DNA from 4 places in the Streptomyces sp. NPDC024698 genome. Region 2 is predicted to be linked to each of the others. Evidence: riboswitches for the same ligand, from Rfam matches in the RefSeq annotation. Region 2 holds a riboswitch; each other region holds the start of a gene.

Region 1 (4,573 bases), on a different contig from region 2:
TCGGCTGTAGCGAAGGCATGTTGAGAGGAGGGCGATGCTGTTTGCCTTGTATCCAGCGGGTGTTGGGGCGTTGTGGTCGGTCGTGTTCGGGAAAGTCGGTGTGGGCGGAAGCGGACCCTGGGTGATCCGAATCGGTCGCAACGCGCTTACCGCCGTGCGGTGAACGGCGTTGCAGACGGGATACCGGACGTCGTCCGGTTCACGCCGGGCCGATGAGTCGTGGGATCCGTATTCTTCGGATCATGGCCGCTCCGACTGCATATTCACTCATCGCCACTGACCTGGACGGAACGCTGCTGCGCGGCGACGACACACTCTCCGACCGGTCACGCGCCGCGTTGGCGAAAGTGACCCGGGCAGGTGCCCGGCATCTCGTGGTCACGGGCCGACCCGCGCCGCGCGTGCGACCGTTTCTCGATGAACTCGGCGGTGAGGGACTGGCGGTGTGCGGACAGGGGGCGCAGCTCTACGACGCCGCCACGGACCGCATGCTCTGGTCGGTGACCCTGGAGAGAGAGCTGGCGGAGACGGCGCTCGGCAAGATCGAGGCGGAGGTCGGGATGCTGTACGCGGCGGTCGACCAGGACGGCGTGGACGGCCTGACGCTCATCGAGCCGGGGTACGTCATGCCGCATCCGACGCTGCCGGCGGTGCGGGTGCCGCGCCGGGACGACCTCTGGGCCGAGCCGATCAGCAAGGTGTTGCTCCGCCATCCCTCGTTGTCCGACGACGAGTTGGCGTCGGCGGCACGGCAAGTGGTCGGTTCGCTGGCGACGGTGACCATGTCGGGGCCCGGCACCGTCGAACTCCAGCCATGCGGGGTGACCAAGGCGACGGGGCTCGCTCTCGCCGCGGCGCACCTCGGACTCAGCCCGTGCGGGACGCTCGCGTTCGGGGACATGCCCAATGACATCCCCATGTTCGACTGGGCGGCCCGGGGTGTGGCGATGGCCAACGCCCATCCGGAACTGAAGGCGGTGGCCGACGAGGTCACGCTGTCGAACGAGGACGACGGGATCGCGGTGGTGCTGGAGCGCCTCTTCGGCTTCTGACCGCGACCGGCGTGACCGTGACGGGAGCGAGAGCGCTCTCGCCCGCAACGCACCCGCACCCGTCGACGGTCCGAGAAGGAGCCGTGGGCGGGTGCGGGGGAAGTGCGAGGGTGCGGGGTGGATCAGTAGGCGCCGTTGACGTTGTCGATGGAGCCGTAGGTCTTGGCCGCGTAGTTGCAGGCGGCGGTGATGTTCGCGACCGGGTCGTAGATGTTCATCGACGTGCCGGCGACGTGGTACGCCTGGAAGGTGGGGTCGATGACCTGGAGCAGACCCTTGGAGGGGATGCCCGCGGCGGCGTTGGAGTCCCAGTTGTTGATGGCGTTGGGGTTGCCGGAGGACTCACGGATCACGTTGCGATAGATGCCGTCGTAGCTGCCGGGGATGCCCGCCTTGGCCATGACGTCGAGGGATTCCTTGATCCAGCCGTCGAGGTTGTTGCTGTAGGTCTTGGCGGAGGCCTGGGTGACCTTGGCCGTGGCCGTCGTGGTCTTGGCGACGGCGGAGGTCGCGTTCGCCGTGGTGCGGACGGTCGTCGAGCCCAGCGACTTCGTACCGACGGTCAGCTTCAGGCCCGGGCGGATCAGGGCGGGGTTGTCGCCGATGACCGCGCGGTTCGCCGCGTACAGCTTCTTCCAGCCACCGCTCTTGGGGTACTTCTGCGCCACCTTGGACAGGGTGTCGCCGGCGACGACCTTGTAGGTGACGAGCTGCACGTTGGGGACCACCGCGGTGTGGGCCGTCTTCGCGATCTGGGGGGCCTGCGCCGGGGTGGCGGCGCTGGCGCCGGTCGCGCTCACGAGCGGGAGGGCGAGGGCGATGCCACCCGTTCCGGCGGCGATCATGCCGCGGGTGATGACGTTGGCCTTCTTGCTGCGGTGCTTGCCTCGTACGGGCATGACGAATGTCCTCTCCGACGCCTGCGAGGTGAGCTGTCGGGTTCGGGCGGGAGATGCCCGGCCGCGCTGTAGGCACGGCTTCACCCCAAGCCGGTCCGGTATGTCCGGATCGGCGGCTTACCTGTGGTTCCCCCGCTCCTGCCGTGCGTGGGTCGATGGGTTTCCGGGCGGCGGCAGGATTCGGCGATCCGCCCGGGGTCGACCAGAACGTATGCGAGAGCACATGTCCGAAACAAGACGAGATTTGACCGCGAAGATCGCTTTCTCCTGGTTAAGGGCAGGGTAAAAAGTCCGATTGTGCCGGAATTGGATCCTCAACTTGCCTTTGGCGAAGGGGTTGAGTCGAGCGGGTCGCGAGGTGGCGGCCCGACGTGCCGGTGACTCAACTCACGAGACCAAAGGTCATCAACGCGGCATGAGGGGTAATTCGGGCATCACGCTCGCGCCGGCGGGCGCCGCCGGACCCTCCCGGGGGCGCCGAGTGCCCCCTTGCGGGAGGGGAATTGTGGCGTGGGCCACGTCGGGACGGATGGGTCCGCCCCGGTGCGAGGTGGGAGGCGAGAGGCGGGATGGGGGATGCAGGATGGGGGTGCGGGGCGTGAGCGAGCCTAGTTCGGGCGGAGGCGGGGTGAAGTGCCGCTCGTGGCAACGGTGTTCGGCGTACGAGGGGGAGTGCGGGCAAGGCGTGGACGAGGCGGGGGCGGTGTGCCGGGCGGGATGCGGGGCAAGGTGCAGGCGGGATGCGGTGCGGTGAACTCCCCTGCTCCGCAAGCCTCTTGCCCCGCGAGTCGCCTGCCCCGCGAGCCCACTCGTGGGCGTCCTGCCCTGAGGCCCTCTCCCCCGGACCCCCTCCGCGAGCTACCTGCTCCGAGCGCCCCTCTGTGAGCCGCCTGCTCTGCGAGTCGCCTTCGTGAGCCCTCTGCTCCAAGAGCCCCTGCCTCGCAGGCCCCCTCCCTCTCCCCCTCCCGCAAGCTCCCTGGGGCCTGTGCCCTGTCAGTCGGAGGTGCGGGGGATCCTCTTCTCCCAGGTCCGGTGGAAGACGACCTCGTCACCGGCCTTGCAGACGAGTTCGTCGGTCGTGATGAAGTCCCGCGCGTCGCAGCTCATGGCGGAGACGGTCTCGACACGGGCGTCCCACGGCAGGTCGGGGCGGTGCAGCCGGATCGACCAGGTCGAGCGAGCGAGCGCGGACAGCGGGTCCGACGTCTCGATCGTGTACGTCTCCCGCCCCTCCTCCGTGCATTCGAGGCCGTCGGGATACACGCGCGTGCCGCCGTGGCCCGGGGTCACCTCCAGGCGCCAGGTCTCCGCGGCCACGTCGCGCAGCACCAGGCGCCGCGGCCGGGGCTCGTCCAGGGTCGCGGAGACGGTCACCCCGAGGGGCTCGGACTCCTCGGGCTCGCCGAAGGTGATCGAGGGGTCCGACTCCCTTGTCCGTACGGGGAGTTCGAGGACGCTGCCGATCGGCTCCAGGGTGAATCCCGCCTCCGAGCCCGGCTCGGGCCAGATCCAGGGCCAGTAGGCGGAGGAGACGCCCAGCCGGATGCGGTGGCCGGCCGGGAACGCGTAGCCGATGGCGCCCAGGTCGAACACCACGTGCTCCGTGCCGCCAGGACTCCAGGGAACCGCCTGGCCGGGCCCCCGGCGCGCCGACAGATTCAGGGCGCCCCGGGTGACGAGCGTGGACGCCCCGTCCGGCGCCACGTCGCACAGCCGGGCGATCACCTGACCCCTGGGCACCATGGAGGTCAGCCGCAGAGTGACCCGGGGGCGGCCCAGCAGCCAGGTCTCCTCCGGCACCTCGAACTCGAAACAGGCCGACCGGGCGTCCTCCTCCCGCTGGTCCGGCGGCAGGTCGGCGTCGTCGCCGAACGGGAAGGGGCGGCCCGCGTCGACCCCCGTGTGCTGTGGGGACCGCACCGGCACCGGGGTGCCCTGGAGCGCGTACGCGACCGGGGTCACCGAGGGTGAGGGCCAGGCGGGGTCGCCCACCCAGCGGCCTGGGATCCGCTCGTACACGGTCGCCGGAGGGTGCGCGTCCATCACGTACGAGCGCAGCAGGGGGACGGAGAGCGCGTCCGTCTCCTCGCCCTTGAGCCAGTGGTCCCACCAGCGCAGCGTCTCCTGGAGGAAGCCGATCGCCGGTCCGGGCGGCAGGTCGCGGTCCGGGTACTGGCGGGACCAGGGGCCGATGAGTCCTCGTACGCGATCCGGTGGCAGGTTCCGCACCAGGCGCAGCACCGTGTCGCGGTGCGGGTCGTGCCAGCCGCCGACCGCGAGGACCGCCGCGCGGACGTCCCCGTACTCCTCGCGAACGCCGTCGTGGCGCCCGTACGGATCCCCGGTCCGGTGTGTCGGCCAGGTGTGCATCCAGGGGACGGCCGCCTCCAGTCGCTTCTCCCACATGTCCCGCCACATCCCCTCGCCCACGTGCGCGGGGTCCGGCGGGCGGGCGGCGAAGGCGAGCCGGGCGGCCGCCCGGGCGTGTGTGCCGACGGCGGGAAAGGAACCTCCCGCACGGTGTGCGTCGTTGTCATGGAGGTCGGAGCGGTGCGAGAGGTCGGAGAGATCAGAGAAATCGTCGGCCGAGCAGACCGTGACGACCGCCTTGAGCGGCCCGGG
Region 2 (4,573 bases):
ACGAGGTCAAGGGCCGCACCGGTCTCGCCCACCTTTTCGAGCACCTGATGTTCCAGGGCTCCAAGCAGGTCCACGGCAACGGCCACTTCGAACTCGTCCAGGGCGCCGGCGGCTCGCTCAACGGCACGACGAGCTTCGAGCGCACCAATTACTTCGAGACCATGCCCGCCCACCAGCTGGAGCTCGCCCTCTGGCTGGAGGCCGACCGCATGGGATCGCTGCTGGAGGCGCTGGACGACGAGTCGATGGAGAACCAGCGCGACGTCGTGAAGAACGAGCGCCGGCAGCGTTACGACAACGTCCCGTACGGCACCGCCTTCGAGAAGCTCACCGCCCTCTCGTACCCCGAGGGCCACCCGTACCACCACACCCCGATCGGGTCGATGGCGGACCTGGACGCGGCCACCCTGGAGGACGCCCGCGCCTTCTTCCGCACCAACTACGCGCCCAACAACGCGGTCCTGTCGGTCGTCGGTGACATCGACCCGGAGCAGACGCTCGTCTGGGTCGAGAAGTACTTCGGCTCCATCCCCGGGCACGACGGCAAGCCCGCCCCGCGCGACGGCTCGCTGCCCGACATCGTCGGCGAGCAGCTGCGCGAGGTCGTCGAGGAGGACGTCCCGGCCCGCGCGCTGATGGCCGCCTACCGGCTCCCGGAGGACGGCACTCGCGCGTGCGACGCCGCCGACCTGGCGCTCACCGTCCTCGGCGGCGGCGAGTCCTCCCGGCTCTACAACCGGCTCGTACGCCGTGACCGCACCGCCGTCGCGGCCGGGTTCGGCCTGCTGCGACTCGCCGGAGCACCCTCCCTGGGCTGGCTGGACGTGAAGACGTCCGGCGACGTCGAGGTCCCGGTCATCGAGGCCGCCGTGGACGAGGAGCTCGCCCGGTTCGCCGAGGAGGGCCCCACGGCCGGGGAGATGGAGCGCGCCCAGGCCCAGTTGGAGCGCGAATGGCTCGACCGACTCGGCACCGTCGCGGGCCGCGCCGACGAACTGTGCCGCTACGCCGTCCTGTTCGGTGACCCGCAGCTCGCCCTGACCGCCGTACAGCGCGTCCTCGACGTCACGGCGGACGAGGTCCGGGAGGCCGCCAAGGCCCGCCTGCGCCCCGACAACCGCGCGGTGCTCGTCTACGAACCGACCACCGCCGAGGCCGCCGACGCGGCCGACTCCGCCGACGAGACCGACGAGGAGGCGGCGAAGTGACCCAGCTCGCCACCATGGACTTCCACCCACGCCCCCAGGCCGGACAGCCCAAGCCCTGGGCGTTCCCCGCTCCCGAGCGTGGCACCCTGGACAACGGTCTGACCGTGCTGCGCTGCCACCGCCCCGGACAGCAGGTCGTCGCCGTCGAGGTGATCCTGGCCGCGCCGCTGGACGCCGAGCCCGCTGGCCTGGACGGCATCGCCACGATCATGGCGCGCGCCTTCTCCGAGGGCACCGACAAGCACTCGGCCGAGGACTTCGCCGCCGAGCTGGAGCGCTGCGGCGCCACACTCGACGCGCACGCCGACCACCCCGGCGTACGCCTGTCGCTCGAAGTGCCCGTCTCGCGCCTGGGCAAGGCCCTCGGCCTGCTCGCCGACGCCCTGCGGGCCCCCGCGTTCGCGGACAGCGAGGTCGAGCGACTGGTGACCAACCGCCTGGACGAGATCCCGCACGAAACGGCGAATCCGGCCCGTCGTGCGGCCAAGGAGCTCTCCAAGGAGCTGTTCCCGGCGAGCGCGCGCATGGCGCGCCCGCGCCAGGGCAGCGAGGAGACCGTCCGGAACATCGACTCGTCGGCCGTGCGTGCCTTCTACGAGAAGCACGTGCGCCCCGCGACGGCCACCGCCGTCGTCGTGGGCGACCTGACCGGGATCGATCTCGACGAGCTGCTCGCCGACACGCTCGGCTCCTGGACCGGCTCGTCCGCCGAGCCGCTTCCCGTGCCGCCGGTGACCGCCGACGACACCGGCCGCGTGATCGTCGTCGACCGCCCCGGCGCGGTCCAGACGCAGCTGCTCATCGGCCGGGTCGGCTCCGACCGGCACGACCGCGTGTGGCCCGCCCAGGTCCTGGGCACCTACTGCCTCGGCGGCACCCTCACCTCGCGCCTGGACCGCGTCCTGCGCGAGGAGAAGGGCTACACCTACGGTGTGCGGGCGTTCGGGCAGGTCCTGCGCTCCGCGCCGGACGGCACGGGCGCCGCGATGCTCGCCATCAGCGGCTCGGTCGACACCCCCAACACCGGTCCGGCGCTCGACGACCTGTGGAAGGTGCTGCGCACGCTCGCGGCCGAGGGGCTGACCGACACGGAGCGCGATGTCGCCGTGCAGAACCTGGTGGGCGTCGCGCCCCTCAAGTTCGAGACGGCGGCGGCCGTCGCGAGCACGCTCGCGGACCAGGTCGAACAGCACCTGCCGGACGACTACCAGTCGACGCTCTACCGTCAACTGGCCGCCACCGGCACCGTGGAGGCCACCGCGGCGGCGGTGAGCGCCTTCCCGACGGACCGTCTGGTGACCGTCCTGGTGGGCGACGCGGCGCAGATCGCGGAGCCGGTCAGGGCCCTCGGGATCGGTGAAGTCACCGTGGTGGCGGCCGAGTAGAACCCGTGCGACCCAGGAGGGCCCTGACGGCTGAAGAGCCGTCAGGGCCCTCCTGTTTACGGGTGCAGCCCCCAAGATGTCCGTATTCGTGCGGGGGTTACCCCTTCTGCCCTGTGGCATGCGTTACAAAAATCGTGATCCGTTTGTTGTTCGAATGAGGCCCCGTCTAGCGTCGGTGCGACTGTTCGTCATGCAGTGCGCCGCGCCCGCGGCACCGGACAGTCATCGCCGAGTCCTCCATGACGCGAGTCAGGGGAGCCGGGGACCCATACGCAGTCCCTGGGGTGAATCGGACGCCCTCTCCTGAGGGGGTCCGTAGGAGACCTTCCTGCTCCGAACCCGTCAGCTAACCCGGTAGGCGAGAGGGAAGGAAAGGATCAGCCCCTACATGGCGTTCACCTGTGGCACCGGCAAGCATCGTCGTACGAGCAGCCGGGTGCACAGCACCACCACGACCGCCGTCGGGGTCGCGGCGCTCACCACCACCGGTGTGATCGGAACCCTGGCCGCTCCCGCGTTCGCCGCGGAGGCCTCCGTCGAGCAGACCGGGCTGACCCAGACCGTCACCCTGAACGACGCCGTCGCCGACCAGATCGACGCCCAGGCCTTCGCACAGCAGCGCGCCGCCGACGAGGCCGCCGCGCGCAAGCAGGCCGAGCAGACGGCACGCAAGCAGGCCGCCGCCCAGGCCGCGCAGCTCCGCCAGGCGAAGGAGCGCGCCGCCCGCGAGGCCGAGCGCAAGCGCCTGAACACGTTCGTCCTGCCGATCACCGGTTCGTACGTCTCCACCGGCTACAAGGCGAGCAGCAGCCTCTGGTCCTCCGGCAGCCACACCGGGGTCGACTTCCACGCCGCGTCCGGCACCTCGGTCCACGCCGTCGGCTCCGGCACGGTCGTCACGGCCGGCTGGGGCGGCGCCTACGGCAATCAAGTCGTGATCAAGATGCATGACGGCACGTACACCATGTACGGCCACCTGTCGTCCATCGGCGTGTCCGTGGGGCAGGCGGTCACCCCGGGCCAGCAGATCGGTCTCTCCGGGGACACCGGCAACACCACGGGACCGCACCTCCACTTCGAGGCCCGTACGACCGCCGAGTACGGCTCGGACATGGACCCCGTCGCCTACCTGCGCTCGCACGGCGTCAACGTCTGACGACCGCTTCGCGGCTTCTTCACCGCTTTCGATGCCCCGGTTCACCGAGCCGGGGCATCGTCGTTTCCGGATGCCGTCTGTCCAAAAAATATCCATGGGTTCAGGCATGCCATCGGAAATTCACGCCTCCTGCAATAGAGTCACTGAAGAAGCGTCAATCGACGGCGTTTCACGGGGATTAAAGCGGAGGTCCGTCATGCGTATTCCGGCGCACTCGGTGTGCACGGCGATCCGTGACGACATCGTCGCGGGTGTCTACGAGCGCGGCGGCCGCCTCACCGAGGAACTGCTGGCGCGGCGCTACGGCGTCTCGCGCGTCCCCGTGCGCGAGGCGCTGCGCACCCTGGAGGCCGAGGGCTTCGTGGTCACCCGCCGGCACGCGGGGGCCTGTGTCGCGGAGCCCACCGAGCTGGAGGCCGCGGACCTCCTGGAGATGCGCATGCTGCTGGAGCCGCTGGGTGCCGCGAGGGCGGCCCAGCGGCGTACGGAGGCCCACCTCAAGGTGCTGCGCGGCCTGGTCAGGCTGGGGCAGGAGCGTTCCAGGCGGGGCAACAGCGAGGATCTGCGCTCACTGGGCGGCTGGTTCCACGAGACGCTCGCGCAGGCCTCCGGCAGTTCCGCGCTGACGTCCACGCTCGCCCAGCTGCGCCACAAGATCGCCTGGATGTACTCGGTGGACGCGCCGGCCGACCCCGCGGAGTCCTGGGCGGAGCACGGCGGCATCGTGGACGCGGTGGCCCGCGGCGACAGCGAGCGGGCCCGCGCGATCACGGCCCTGCACACCGAGCGCGCCACGGCCGCGCACCGGCTCCGGTTTCCCGGCG
Region 3 (4,573 bases), on a different contig from region 2:
CGGCGGCCGGCTGGCTGGGCGCGGCCGAACCCTGGGTGCTCGGCTCGATGCGGGCACGGCAGATCGCCCGCGAGTACGCGGGTCATCACTTCGGGAAGAGTGCCGCGCGTTCGGTGGCGGAGTACGAGGCGTACGCGACCTCGCTGGCGTTCCTGCGGCACCGGGGGCGCCGGGGCCGGGCGGGCGCCGACTTCGTCGTACGGGAGCGCGAGTTGCTCGAAGAGCTGTGGCGCCGCCGGGATCTCGCCCGTCCGGCGCTCGCCTACGCGGCCCGCCTCACGGCACCGCTGCCCGCGCCACCGCCCTGGCCGGCCCCGGGGTACGGGTACACCGCACCGCCCGCGCAGCCCCGCGTTCCGCCCGCGCATCCGTACGGCCCGCCGGCGCAGGCCTCCGCGCCGGCCCCGTACCCCGTGTACAACCCGTACCGCTTCTAGGCCGACGCCCGCGACAGACGGGTCAGGTCCTCGTCCGTCAGGGTCAGGTCCGCGACGCCCAGCAGGGCAGGAAGCTGTTCGACCGTGCGGGCGGAGGCGATCGGCGCGGCGACCGTCGGCTGTGCGGCCAGCCAGGCGAGCGCGACCGTCGGGACGGCGACGCCGTGGGCCCCGGCGACCTCGTCGAGGGCGGCGAGGACCCTGGGTCCGCGGTCGGTGCCGAGGTGCTTGGCCGCGCCGGCCGCCCGCGCCGAGTCGACCTCCGTGCCGGGGCGGTACTTGCCGGTGAGGAACCCCGCGGCGAGCGCGAAGTACGGGACGGCCGCCAGACCCGCCTGGGAGGCGACGTCCAGCAGGGCCCCCTCGTAGGTGTCGCGCGAGACGAGGTTGTAGTGCGGCTGGAGCGCGACATAGCGGGCGAGACCCTCGCGGTCGGAGAACTCCAGGGACTCCCGCAGCCGCTCGGGCGAGATGTTGGAGGCGGCGATGTGCCGCACCTTGCCGGCCCTCACCAACTCGTCGAGGGCGCCGATGATCTCTTCGACCGGCACTTCGGTCTTGTCGAAGTGCGTGTAGTAGAGGTCGATGTGGTCGGTGCCCAGGCGGCGCAGCGAGGCGTCGGCCGCGGCCTTGATGTTGGCACCGGACAGCCCCTGGAAGGCGGGGTGCTGGCTGACCTTGGTGGCGACCACGATGTCCTCGCGGTTGCCGCGGGACTTCAGCCACTTGCCGATGATGGTCTCGGACTCGCCGCCCTCGTTGCCCTCGATCCACACCGAGTAGGAGTCGGCCGTGTCGAGGAAGTTGCCGCCGGCGGCCGCGTAGGCGTCGAGCACGGCGAAGGAACGGGTCTCGTCGGCCGTCCAGCCGAAGACGTTGCCCCCGAGGGAGAGCGGGAAGACCTCGAGGTCGGACGAACCGAGCTTGCGAAGAGAAGTCATGTACGACGTCAACACCCGCACCGGATGGATGTATTCCGCAATCACCTCGGGGAGGCCGGGGTGTGCGCGGGTGCCGGTGCCCGTCCGACCGGCAGTCCTGACGCGGGGGGGGCCGTCAGGACCACCGGGGATCAGGGGTTGAGGCCCTTGCTCTGGAGCCAGGCCATCGGGTCGATGCCGGTCGCGGCGCCGCCGGGGTGCACTTCGAGGTGCAGGTGCGGCCCGGTGACGTTGCCCGTCGCGCCGACCCGTCCGATGACATCGCCGGTGGCGACCTTCTGGCCCACGCTGACGCCGATGGAGGACTGGTGGCAGAACCACAGCTCCGTACCGTCGTCGAGGGTGAGGATCGTGCGGTAGCCGTACGAGCCGGCCCAGCCGGCCTCGGTGACGGTGCCGCTGTGGATCGCCTTGATGAGCGTGCCGGTGGGTGCCGCGAAGTCGAGTCCGGTGTGGTACCCGGAGGACCACATCGAGCCGGCCTCGCCGAAGCGCGAGGTCAGGGTGTACGAGGAGGTCGGCAGCGAGTAGCTCTTGGCGAGTTCGGCGAGGCGCTCCTTCTCGGCCTTCGCCTTGGCCGCCTCCTCCGCCTTCTTCTTCGCGGCGGCGGCCTTGGTCTCGGCCTCGTCCTGCTGCTTGGCGGCGGCCGCGACGGCCTTCTTCGCGGCGGTGTTCTGGGCGGCCTGCTGCGAGACGGTGTCGGCGCGGTTCTGCTGCGACTTGGCCTGCTGCATGATGCGGTCGCGCAGCGCCTCACCGGCGTCGGTGGCGCCGTGGGCCGCGTCGGCGCTGGTCAGGCCCGCGCTGGTGAGCGGGGTCGTGGAGCCCTTGGGAGTGCTGGATCCGCCGTCCGATATCAGGGCCTTGGCCGACGCGGTGACCGACGACAGGTCGGGCAGCGAGATCGAGACGGGCGCCTTGCCCGGGGCCGCGCTGGCGATGCCGCCGCCGCCGACGGCGGCGATGACGCCGACGCCGAGAACCGTGGAGCTGCGGGCGAGTCCTCCGCCGCGCTGCTTGCCCGTGCGGTGCCGGCCGCGGACGGGAGCGACGGAATCCGCGGTGGGATTCCACTCCTCCCAGGTTTCCTCGTCCTTGCCATAGCCGAAGGTGTGGGTTTCGTTCGGCGCGAACGGGGTTGGCTGAGCGGGCCGGTTGGACGCCACGTGGGCGCACTCCTTTCCTTCCATGCCGCCTACCGGGTTAGCTGACGGGTTCGGAGCAGGAAGGTCTCCTACGGGCGTACTGCCACCGTGCTGACACGGCGGGTTACGCTCGATTCACCCCACGATGTGGGTCCCCGGTTCCCTTGCGGGATTCGGCGCGTGCGCACGGAGCCACCTCTTGTGACGGCTGTTACGGCCGCGCTGCGTTATCGAACGTTAATAGACCCGGCTACTGAATTCCAAGCTGTTCTGACTGATCCTTAACGCCTCTTGGCCTGGACTTTGGGGTCATGAGCGATGAAAAACGGGCGAGTTGGCCTCGCGCCGCCGGCCCACGTCACGAGCGGCGGACGGCGAGCAGCGCCAGATCGTCCGTCAGCGCGCCGCCCGTGTGCCGACGGGCCGCCTCGATCAGGGCGGCCAGCAGCGCGTCGGGGCCGGGGAAGACCCGTCCGGCCAGCCAGGCGACAGGATCGTAGAAGTCGCCGCGCGGATCGCGGGCCTCGGAGAGTCCGTCGGTGTGCAGGAGCAGTGTCGCCCCGCGCGGAAAACGGTCCTGCACCGTCGGGGCGTACGGGTCGCCCAGCTCGCTCATCCCGAGCGGCAGCGCGAACGCCTCGGCGGAGAGGATGACGAGCGTGCCGTCCGCGCGCAGCAGCAGGGGCGGCGGATGGCCCCGGTTGACGACGCGTACGACGCCCTCGCCGTGCGGGATCTCGGCGAGGACCGCGGTGGTGAACCCCTCGGCCTTCTCGACGCTGTCGCGCCGGGAGCCCGCGCGGGTCAGTGCCCGCTCCAGGCGCCGTGCGACGCCCTCCAGGGTCCTCTCCTGCTCGGCCGCCTCCCGGAACGCGCCGACCACCGTCGCCACGGCGGCCACCGCGGTCATCCCCTTCCCGCGGACGTCCCCGACGACCAGCCGTACGCCGTGCGGGGAGTCCTGCACCGCGTACAGGTCGCCGCCGATGAACGCGTCCTCCTGCGCCGCCTCGTAGCGGGCTGCGACGTCGAGTCCCGCGATCCGGGCATCGGGCTCGGGCAGCACGGCGCGCTGCGCGAACTCGGCGATCTCCCGGACCGAGGCGAGCCGTTCGTCGCCGCGCCGGACCACGATGTTGATGAGGACGGCCAGGACGGCGGCCGTGGTCACGGTGACCACCTCGGTGACGGCGTCGACGTGCAGGACGATGCCGAGCACGAAGTGGACCGCGAGCACCGCGCCGACGGCGAGGGCACCGGCGAGAACGGTGCCGCGCAGCGAGGAGAGGGGGGCGGCGACCAGGGGCGCGGCCGTGAAGAAGGGCGCCGCGGTGAACGCGGCCGGGGTGAAGTAGTCGTAGACGATCCCGGAGGCGACGAGCAGCACGGGCAGGGCCCGGACGAAGGCGCGGGCGCGCACGAGCCTGCGGGGCCGCGCTCCCGCCGGTGAGCTGGTCCCCGGCCGCCGGCCCTCGGGGGACGGCCGGCCGGCCCGGTCGTCGCGTTGTCCGGTCCGCCGCTCACCTCCTGGCTGCCCCACGCGTCCAGCAGAACCGGTGCGGTGGCGGCGGGCGACCGGTGTGGCCCGACCGGGGGAGGACCGCGCCCGCCGACGAGAAGAGGAACCAACGGAAGAGGAACCGGTGGAAGGGGGACCGGCGAAAAGAGGGACCGGGGGAAAGTGGAACCGGTCGGGGCAGGTGCCGGAGCGCACATGCCAAAGGCCGGAACTCGTGAATCCGAGTTCCGGCCTCTGGTCTTCAGTAGCGGGGACAGGATTTGAACCTGCGACCTCTGGGTTATGAGCCCAGCGAGCTACCGAGCTGCTCCACCCCGCGTCGTTGAAACCAGTGTACGCCATCCGCGGGACCCGAAGCACACGCGTTCAACCGAGCCCCTCCGGTGACGCCGGTGCGCGGCTCCAGGGCCCGCCCGAGGAGCCCTGGAGCCTGTAGGACGACCTCTAGTGACCTGAGTCAGAGATTCGGTGGCAGTAGGCGGCGACTTTGTCGAGGATCTCGTCAGCTGTTTTTGTCCAGACGAACGGTCT
Region 4 (4,573 bases), on a different contig from region 2:
ACGGGCAAGAAAATTGCCTCGCGGGCAATTGTTTGGCTCAATGGTCCTATGAGCCCCGCCGATCCAGGGGCGGCCGACGAGCCGTCCGCCGAGCTGCACGCCGTGGCACCCCGGCTCCGCGCCCTGCGCCGCGGCGCCTCCCTCACGCTGGAGGCCGCGGCCCGCGCCGCCGGGCTCTCGCCCGCCCACCTCTCCCGGCTGGAGACCGGCCAGCGCCAGCCCTCGCTGCCGATGCTGCTCACGCTCGCCCGTGTCTACGGTACGACGGTCTCCGAGCTGCTCGGCGAGGCGGTCCCCGATCGTGACGCGATCGTCCGGGCCGCCGACATGGAACCGGCCCCGGCCGGCGGCTGGACCTACTGGCAGGCGGGTTCCGCCGGCCGCGGCATGCAGGCGCTGCGGGTGCGGGTCCCGTACGGCTCGCAGGGCGACATCGTGCGCGTCCACCCGGGCGAGGAGTGGCTGTACGTCCTCCAGGGGCGGCTCGACCTGCGGCTCGGGGACACCGCGCACGTCCTGGCGCCGGGAGACAGCGCCCACTTCGACTCGCTGACCCCGCACCGCATCGCCGCCGCGGAACGCGACGGGGCCGAGCTCCTCTTCGTACACACCCTGCTTCAGAGCCCCGTCGCCGCGCTGTGCCTCGGTCCGGCGGCGGGCCACCCCACCCCGGGAGAGACGTCATGACCGAACCCACGGAACCCCGCCGGTCCATGGAGGACAAGTTCCCGCGCGCCCTGTGGGTGCGGCTGATCATCTACGTCGCCGTCGGCCATCTGTTCGCGGCCTTCATCTACCTGCTCTTCACGCTCGGCGCGCAGAACCAGTAGCGCCCCGGCCCCGGCGCGCGGCTCAGTCCAGGAGTCGCGCGCGCAGCCGTTCCCGCAGCTGGGGGGTCAGCCCCAGCCCCTGCTCCAGATAGGCCTCGACACCGCCCCAGGTCTCCTCGATCGTGTCGAACGCGGCCGTCAGGTACTCGGCGCGCGCGTCGAACAGCGGGCTGAGCAGTTCCATCACCTCGGGGGAGTAGGCGCCGGCCGAGGTATTGGTGCGGTGCACCTTGTAGCGGCGGTGCGCGGCGTTCGACTCCAGGTAGTCGGCCACGATCGCCTCGCGCTCGACGCCGAGGGCGAGCAGGGTGACCGCGATGGACAGTCCCGCGCGGTCCTTGCCCGCGGCGCAGTGCATCAGCGCGGGCACGCTGTCGTCGGCCAGGGCGTGCAGCACCTGGGAGTGCTCCGCCGTGCGCTCCCGGATGATCGCGCGGTACGAGCCGATCATCCGGTCCGCGCCCTTGTCGTCGCCGAGGAGCGCGCGCAGCTGGTCGATGTCGCCGTCGCGGACCATCTTCCAGAACTCGCTGCCGTCCGCCGGGTCGCTCAGCGGGAGGTTCACGTTCCGCACGCCCGGCAGTTCGACGTCCGGACCCTCCAGCTTCTGGTCGGCGGCGTTGCGGAAGTCGAAGATCGTGTGGAGTCCCAGGGAGGAGAGGAACGCGGCGTCCTCCTCCGTGGCGTGCGCGAGGTGCCCACTGCGGAACAGATGACCGTGGCGCACGCGCCGGCCGTCCACGGTGGGCAGTCCACCCACGTCGCGGAAGTTGCGCACTCCGCCGAGTTCGGGCTCGGTCGACGGGATCTGCTGCGTCACGGGGCTCCTCCTGTTCGGCCTCCGGCGTCGCCGGGCTGGACTCGGCGCCGCTCGTCGGCAGTTGTACCGGCTCGCGCTCTCGACGATACGACATGGGTTCCTCAGGCAATGAGTTATGTCTTCGTATGCATGTTCGAATCGATGGAGTTTCGACTCTCTATTCAAGAGAGGCGCTCGCAAGTGCCGGATATCCGCGAAAGGCTTATCTGCCCGTTCTGTCCGAATAAACACCTTCATGGCAACTGGCCCTGGAATAGGGCGCACTGGGGCGAGTCGCGTGAGGAGGGTCATATTCGTGACGATGCGTTGCCGTCCCCCTTTCTCAACGCGCCCGCTTTTCCGGGCGGGTTGAGATGTCCGGAAGATCGTCATTCCACGGAGGGTGACGGCGAATTCCGCATGGATCAAGAAAGGCGAGCGCACAGAAACCGCACATAGTTGTCGACGCGCTCTCATGTCGCTTACGTTCTGCCTCAATCCGGACGGACGCCCAATCCTGCCGCCGCCCGGAATTCCGCACACTCACCCGTACATGGCAGGAGCGGGGGACCCACAGGTTCCGTGCCTGGTCCGGTTTCCGGAACAGGCTAGGGGTACAGCCGCGCAGCAGCGCGACCGGGCATCTCCAGCCCGCACCCGACAGCTCACCCCGCAGGCGCCGGAGAGGAATTCGCCATGCCCGCGAAGGGTAAGCACCGCCGTCCCAAGTCCCTGCGTTTCACCCGCACGATCGCCGCGGCCGGCACCGGTGGCGCCGCACTCGCGCTGCCCCTGATGGGAGCCACGGGAGCCCACGCCGCGACCCAGGCCACCGTCGCGCAGCACGTCGAGAAGGCCGTCACCGCCGCCCCCGCCGCGAAGGCCGCCACGGCCGCCACGACGAAGACGTACGCGGTGAAGTCCGGGGACTACCTCTCGAAGATCGCCGACGAGCAGAACGTCAGCGGCGGTTGGAAGAAGATCTACTCCGACAACCGCTCCGCCATCGGCGGCGACCCGTCGCTGATCCACCCCGGTCTGAAGCTGTCGCTCGGCCACAGGGCCGCCTCCGCCGCCCACACGGCCACCCGGACATCGGCCCCGGCGACGTCCGAGGCGACCCCGGCCGCCGACAAGGCCGCGACCACCACCGCGTCCGCCAGCTCCTCCTCCGGCTACACCCTGCCGGTCGACAGCACCAGCATCGGCACCGGCTACAAGGTGCCCGGCAGCATGTGGTCCAGCGGCTACCACACCGGCGTGGACTTCGTGGTCCCGACCGGCACCACGATCAAGTCCATCGCCGCGGGCACCGTCGTCTCCGCGGGCTGGGGCGGCGCCTACGGCAACCAGGTCGTCATCCAGCACGCCGACGGCAAGTACTCCCAGTACGCCCACATGTCGTCGCTGTCCGTCTCCGCGGGCCAGACCGTGACCGAGGGCCAGCAGATCGGTCTCTCCGGCGCGACCGGCAACGTGACCGGACCGCACCTGCACTTCGAGATCCGCACCACGCCCGACTACGGCTCCGACGTCGACCCGGTGGCGTACCTGCGCTCGCACGGTGTCGCCGTGGGCTGACCCCCCACCTCCTGCTCCTGACGGCAGGACCAACTCCGGAGGCCGGACCCCAGATCCCCTGGGTCCGGCCTCCGGTGCGTCCGTGGCACCGGTGTCCGTGGCGCCGGTTTGCGGGGCATCCGGGCGATCGCTGCTTCAACATCCTTGATGCGGGCCTTATTCCGGAGTTGACCAATGCTTGGCGAGTGGCTTATCTCACCGCCCGTCAACTCTTCCCTACGGTCGCGTAGCTCACATCGAAAGGTGAATCATGCTCGATGTGGCAGACGATTCGAAGGATGACAACAGATCAGTGATCGGGTCGTACGTGGCGGTGGGGGACAGCTTCACCGAGGGCGTCGGCGACCCTGGGCCCGACGGGGCGTTCGTCGGCTGGGCGGACCGGTTCGCGGTACTTCTCGCGGACCGCAGGCCCGAAGGCGATTTCGACTACACCAATCTCGCGGTGCGCGGCAAACTGCTCGACCAGATCATCGAGACCCAGCTCCAGGAGGCCAAGGAACTCGGCCCGGACCTGGTCTCGTTCTGCGCCGGCGGCAACGACATCATCCGCCCCGGCACCGACCCCCACGAGGTCGCGGAGCGTTTCGAGCGCGCGGTCGCCGACCTCACCTCCGCCGTGGGCACCGTGATGGTGACCACCGGCTTCGACACCCGTGACGTCCCCGTGCTCAAGCACCTGCGCGGCAAGATCGCCACGTACAACGGACATGTGCGGGCCATCGCGGACCGCTACGGCTGTCCCGTTCTCGACCTCTGGTCCCTGAAGACGATCCAGGACCGCCGGGCCTGGGACGGCGACCGGCTGCACCTCTCTCCCGAGGGGCACACCCGGGTGGCGCTCCGCGCCGGGCAGGCCCTCGGCCTGGAGGTGCCGGCCGACCCGGACCAGCCCTGGCCGCTCCTCCCGCCGCGCGGCACGCTGGAGGTGCGCCGCGACAACATCCAGTGGGCGCGCGAGTATCTGGTCCCCTGGATCGGGCGACGGCTGCGCGGGGAGTCCTCGGGCGACCACGTGGAGGCCAAGGGGCCCCTCTCACCGGACGACATCAAGCTGCGCATCGAGTCGGTGGCCTGAACGGAGACCGGGCCCGGCCGGCGGGACAGACCTGCCCGGCCGGGCCCGGTGCCGTCACCGCCCCGGCCGGAGAACGACCCCGCGACGCCGCCCGAGACCCAGGGGAGTGCGGAGGAGCCGGGACGCGGGCCGGGCCGGACTTCACGCCCGTGCCTGCACCGGGCCCGAGCCCGCTCACCGGTGCAGAGCAGTCCCGTCGATGCCCTGCGACCTGATCCAAACGACAGGCCCTAGCGCACCGCCGCGATCAACGCCTCGCGTTCCAGGCCCAGTTCGCGGGCGAGG

The links. Region 2 has a riboswitch for cyclic di-AMP ahead of ACZ4AA_RS15135 (M23 family metallopeptidase). Riboswitches for the same ligand answer to the same signal wherever they lie in the genome.
Region 1: another riboswitch for cyclic di-AMP. It lies ahead of ACZ4AA_RS31985 (transglycosylase SLT domain-containing protein); the one in region 2 lies ahead of ACZ4AA_RS15135 (M23 family metallopeptidase).
Region 3: another riboswitch for cyclic di-AMP. It lies ahead of ACZ4AA_RS37560 (M23 family metallopeptidase); the one in region 2 lies ahead of ACZ4AA_RS15135 (M23 family metallopeptidase).
Region 4: another riboswitch for cyclic di-AMP. It lies ahead of ACZ4AA_RS25610 (M23 family metallopeptidase); the one in region 2 lies ahead of ACZ4AA_RS15135 (M23 family metallopeptidase).

Annotation. Positions count from the first base shown of each region.
Region 1 is NZ_JBVHLK010000022.1:29,031-33,603, reverse strand. It holds gene ACZ4AA_RS31990 (HAD family hydrolase) at 243-1,052, shown strand; gene ACZ4AA_RS31985 (transglycosylase SLT domain-containing protein) at 1,175-1,951, opposite strand; cyclic di-AMP (ydaO/yuaA leader) riboswitch at 1,955-2,115, opposite strand; gene ACZ4AA_RS31980 (CocE/NonD family hydrolase) at 2,945-4,573, opposite strand, start outside.
Region 2 is NZ_JBVHLK010000005.1:404,962-409,534, reverse strand. It holds gene ACZ4AA_RS15145 (M16 family metallopeptidase) at 1-1,208, shown strand, start outside; gene ACZ4AA_RS15140 (M16 family metallopeptidase) at 1,205-2,593, shown strand; cyclic di-AMP (ydaO/yuaA leader) riboswitch at 2,810-2,969, shown strand; gene ACZ4AA_RS15135 (M23 family metallopeptidase) at 2,982-3,749, shown strand; gene ACZ4AA_RS15130 (GntR family transcriptional regulator) at 3,946-4,573, shown strand, end outside.
Region 3 is NZ_JBVHLK010000041.1:21,429-26,001, forward strand. It holds gene ACZ4AA_RS37550 (PrsW family intramembrane metalloprotease) at 1-437, shown strand, start outside; gene ACZ4AA_RS37555 (aldo/keto reductase) at 434-1,378, opposite strand; gene ACZ4AA_RS37560 (M23 family metallopeptidase) at 1,510-2,544, opposite strand; cyclic di-AMP (ydaO/yuaA leader) riboswitch at 2,556-2,712, opposite strand; gene ACZ4AA_RS37565 (PP2C family protein-serine/threonine phosphatase) at 2,882-4,063, opposite strand; tRNA gene ACZ4AA_RS37570 (tRNA-Met) at 4,288-4,361, opposite strand.
Region 4 is NZ_JBVHLK010000013.1:4,045-8,617, forward strand. It holds gene ACZ4AA_RS25595 (helix-turn-helix domain-containing protein) at 49-687, shown strand; gene ACZ4AA_RS25600 (DUF6126 family protein) at 714-830, shown strand; gene ACZ4AA_RS25605 (tyrosine-protein phosphatase) at 853-1,650, opposite strand; cyclic di-AMP (ydaO/yuaA leader) riboswitch at 2,164-2,321, shown strand; gene ACZ4AA_RS25610 (M23 family metallopeptidase) at 2,326-3,210, shown strand; gene ACZ4AA_RS25615 (SGNH/GDSL hydrolase family protein) at 3,503-4,288, shown strand; gene ACZ4AA_RS25620 (TetR/AcrR family transcriptional regulator) at 4,519-4,573, opposite strand, start outside.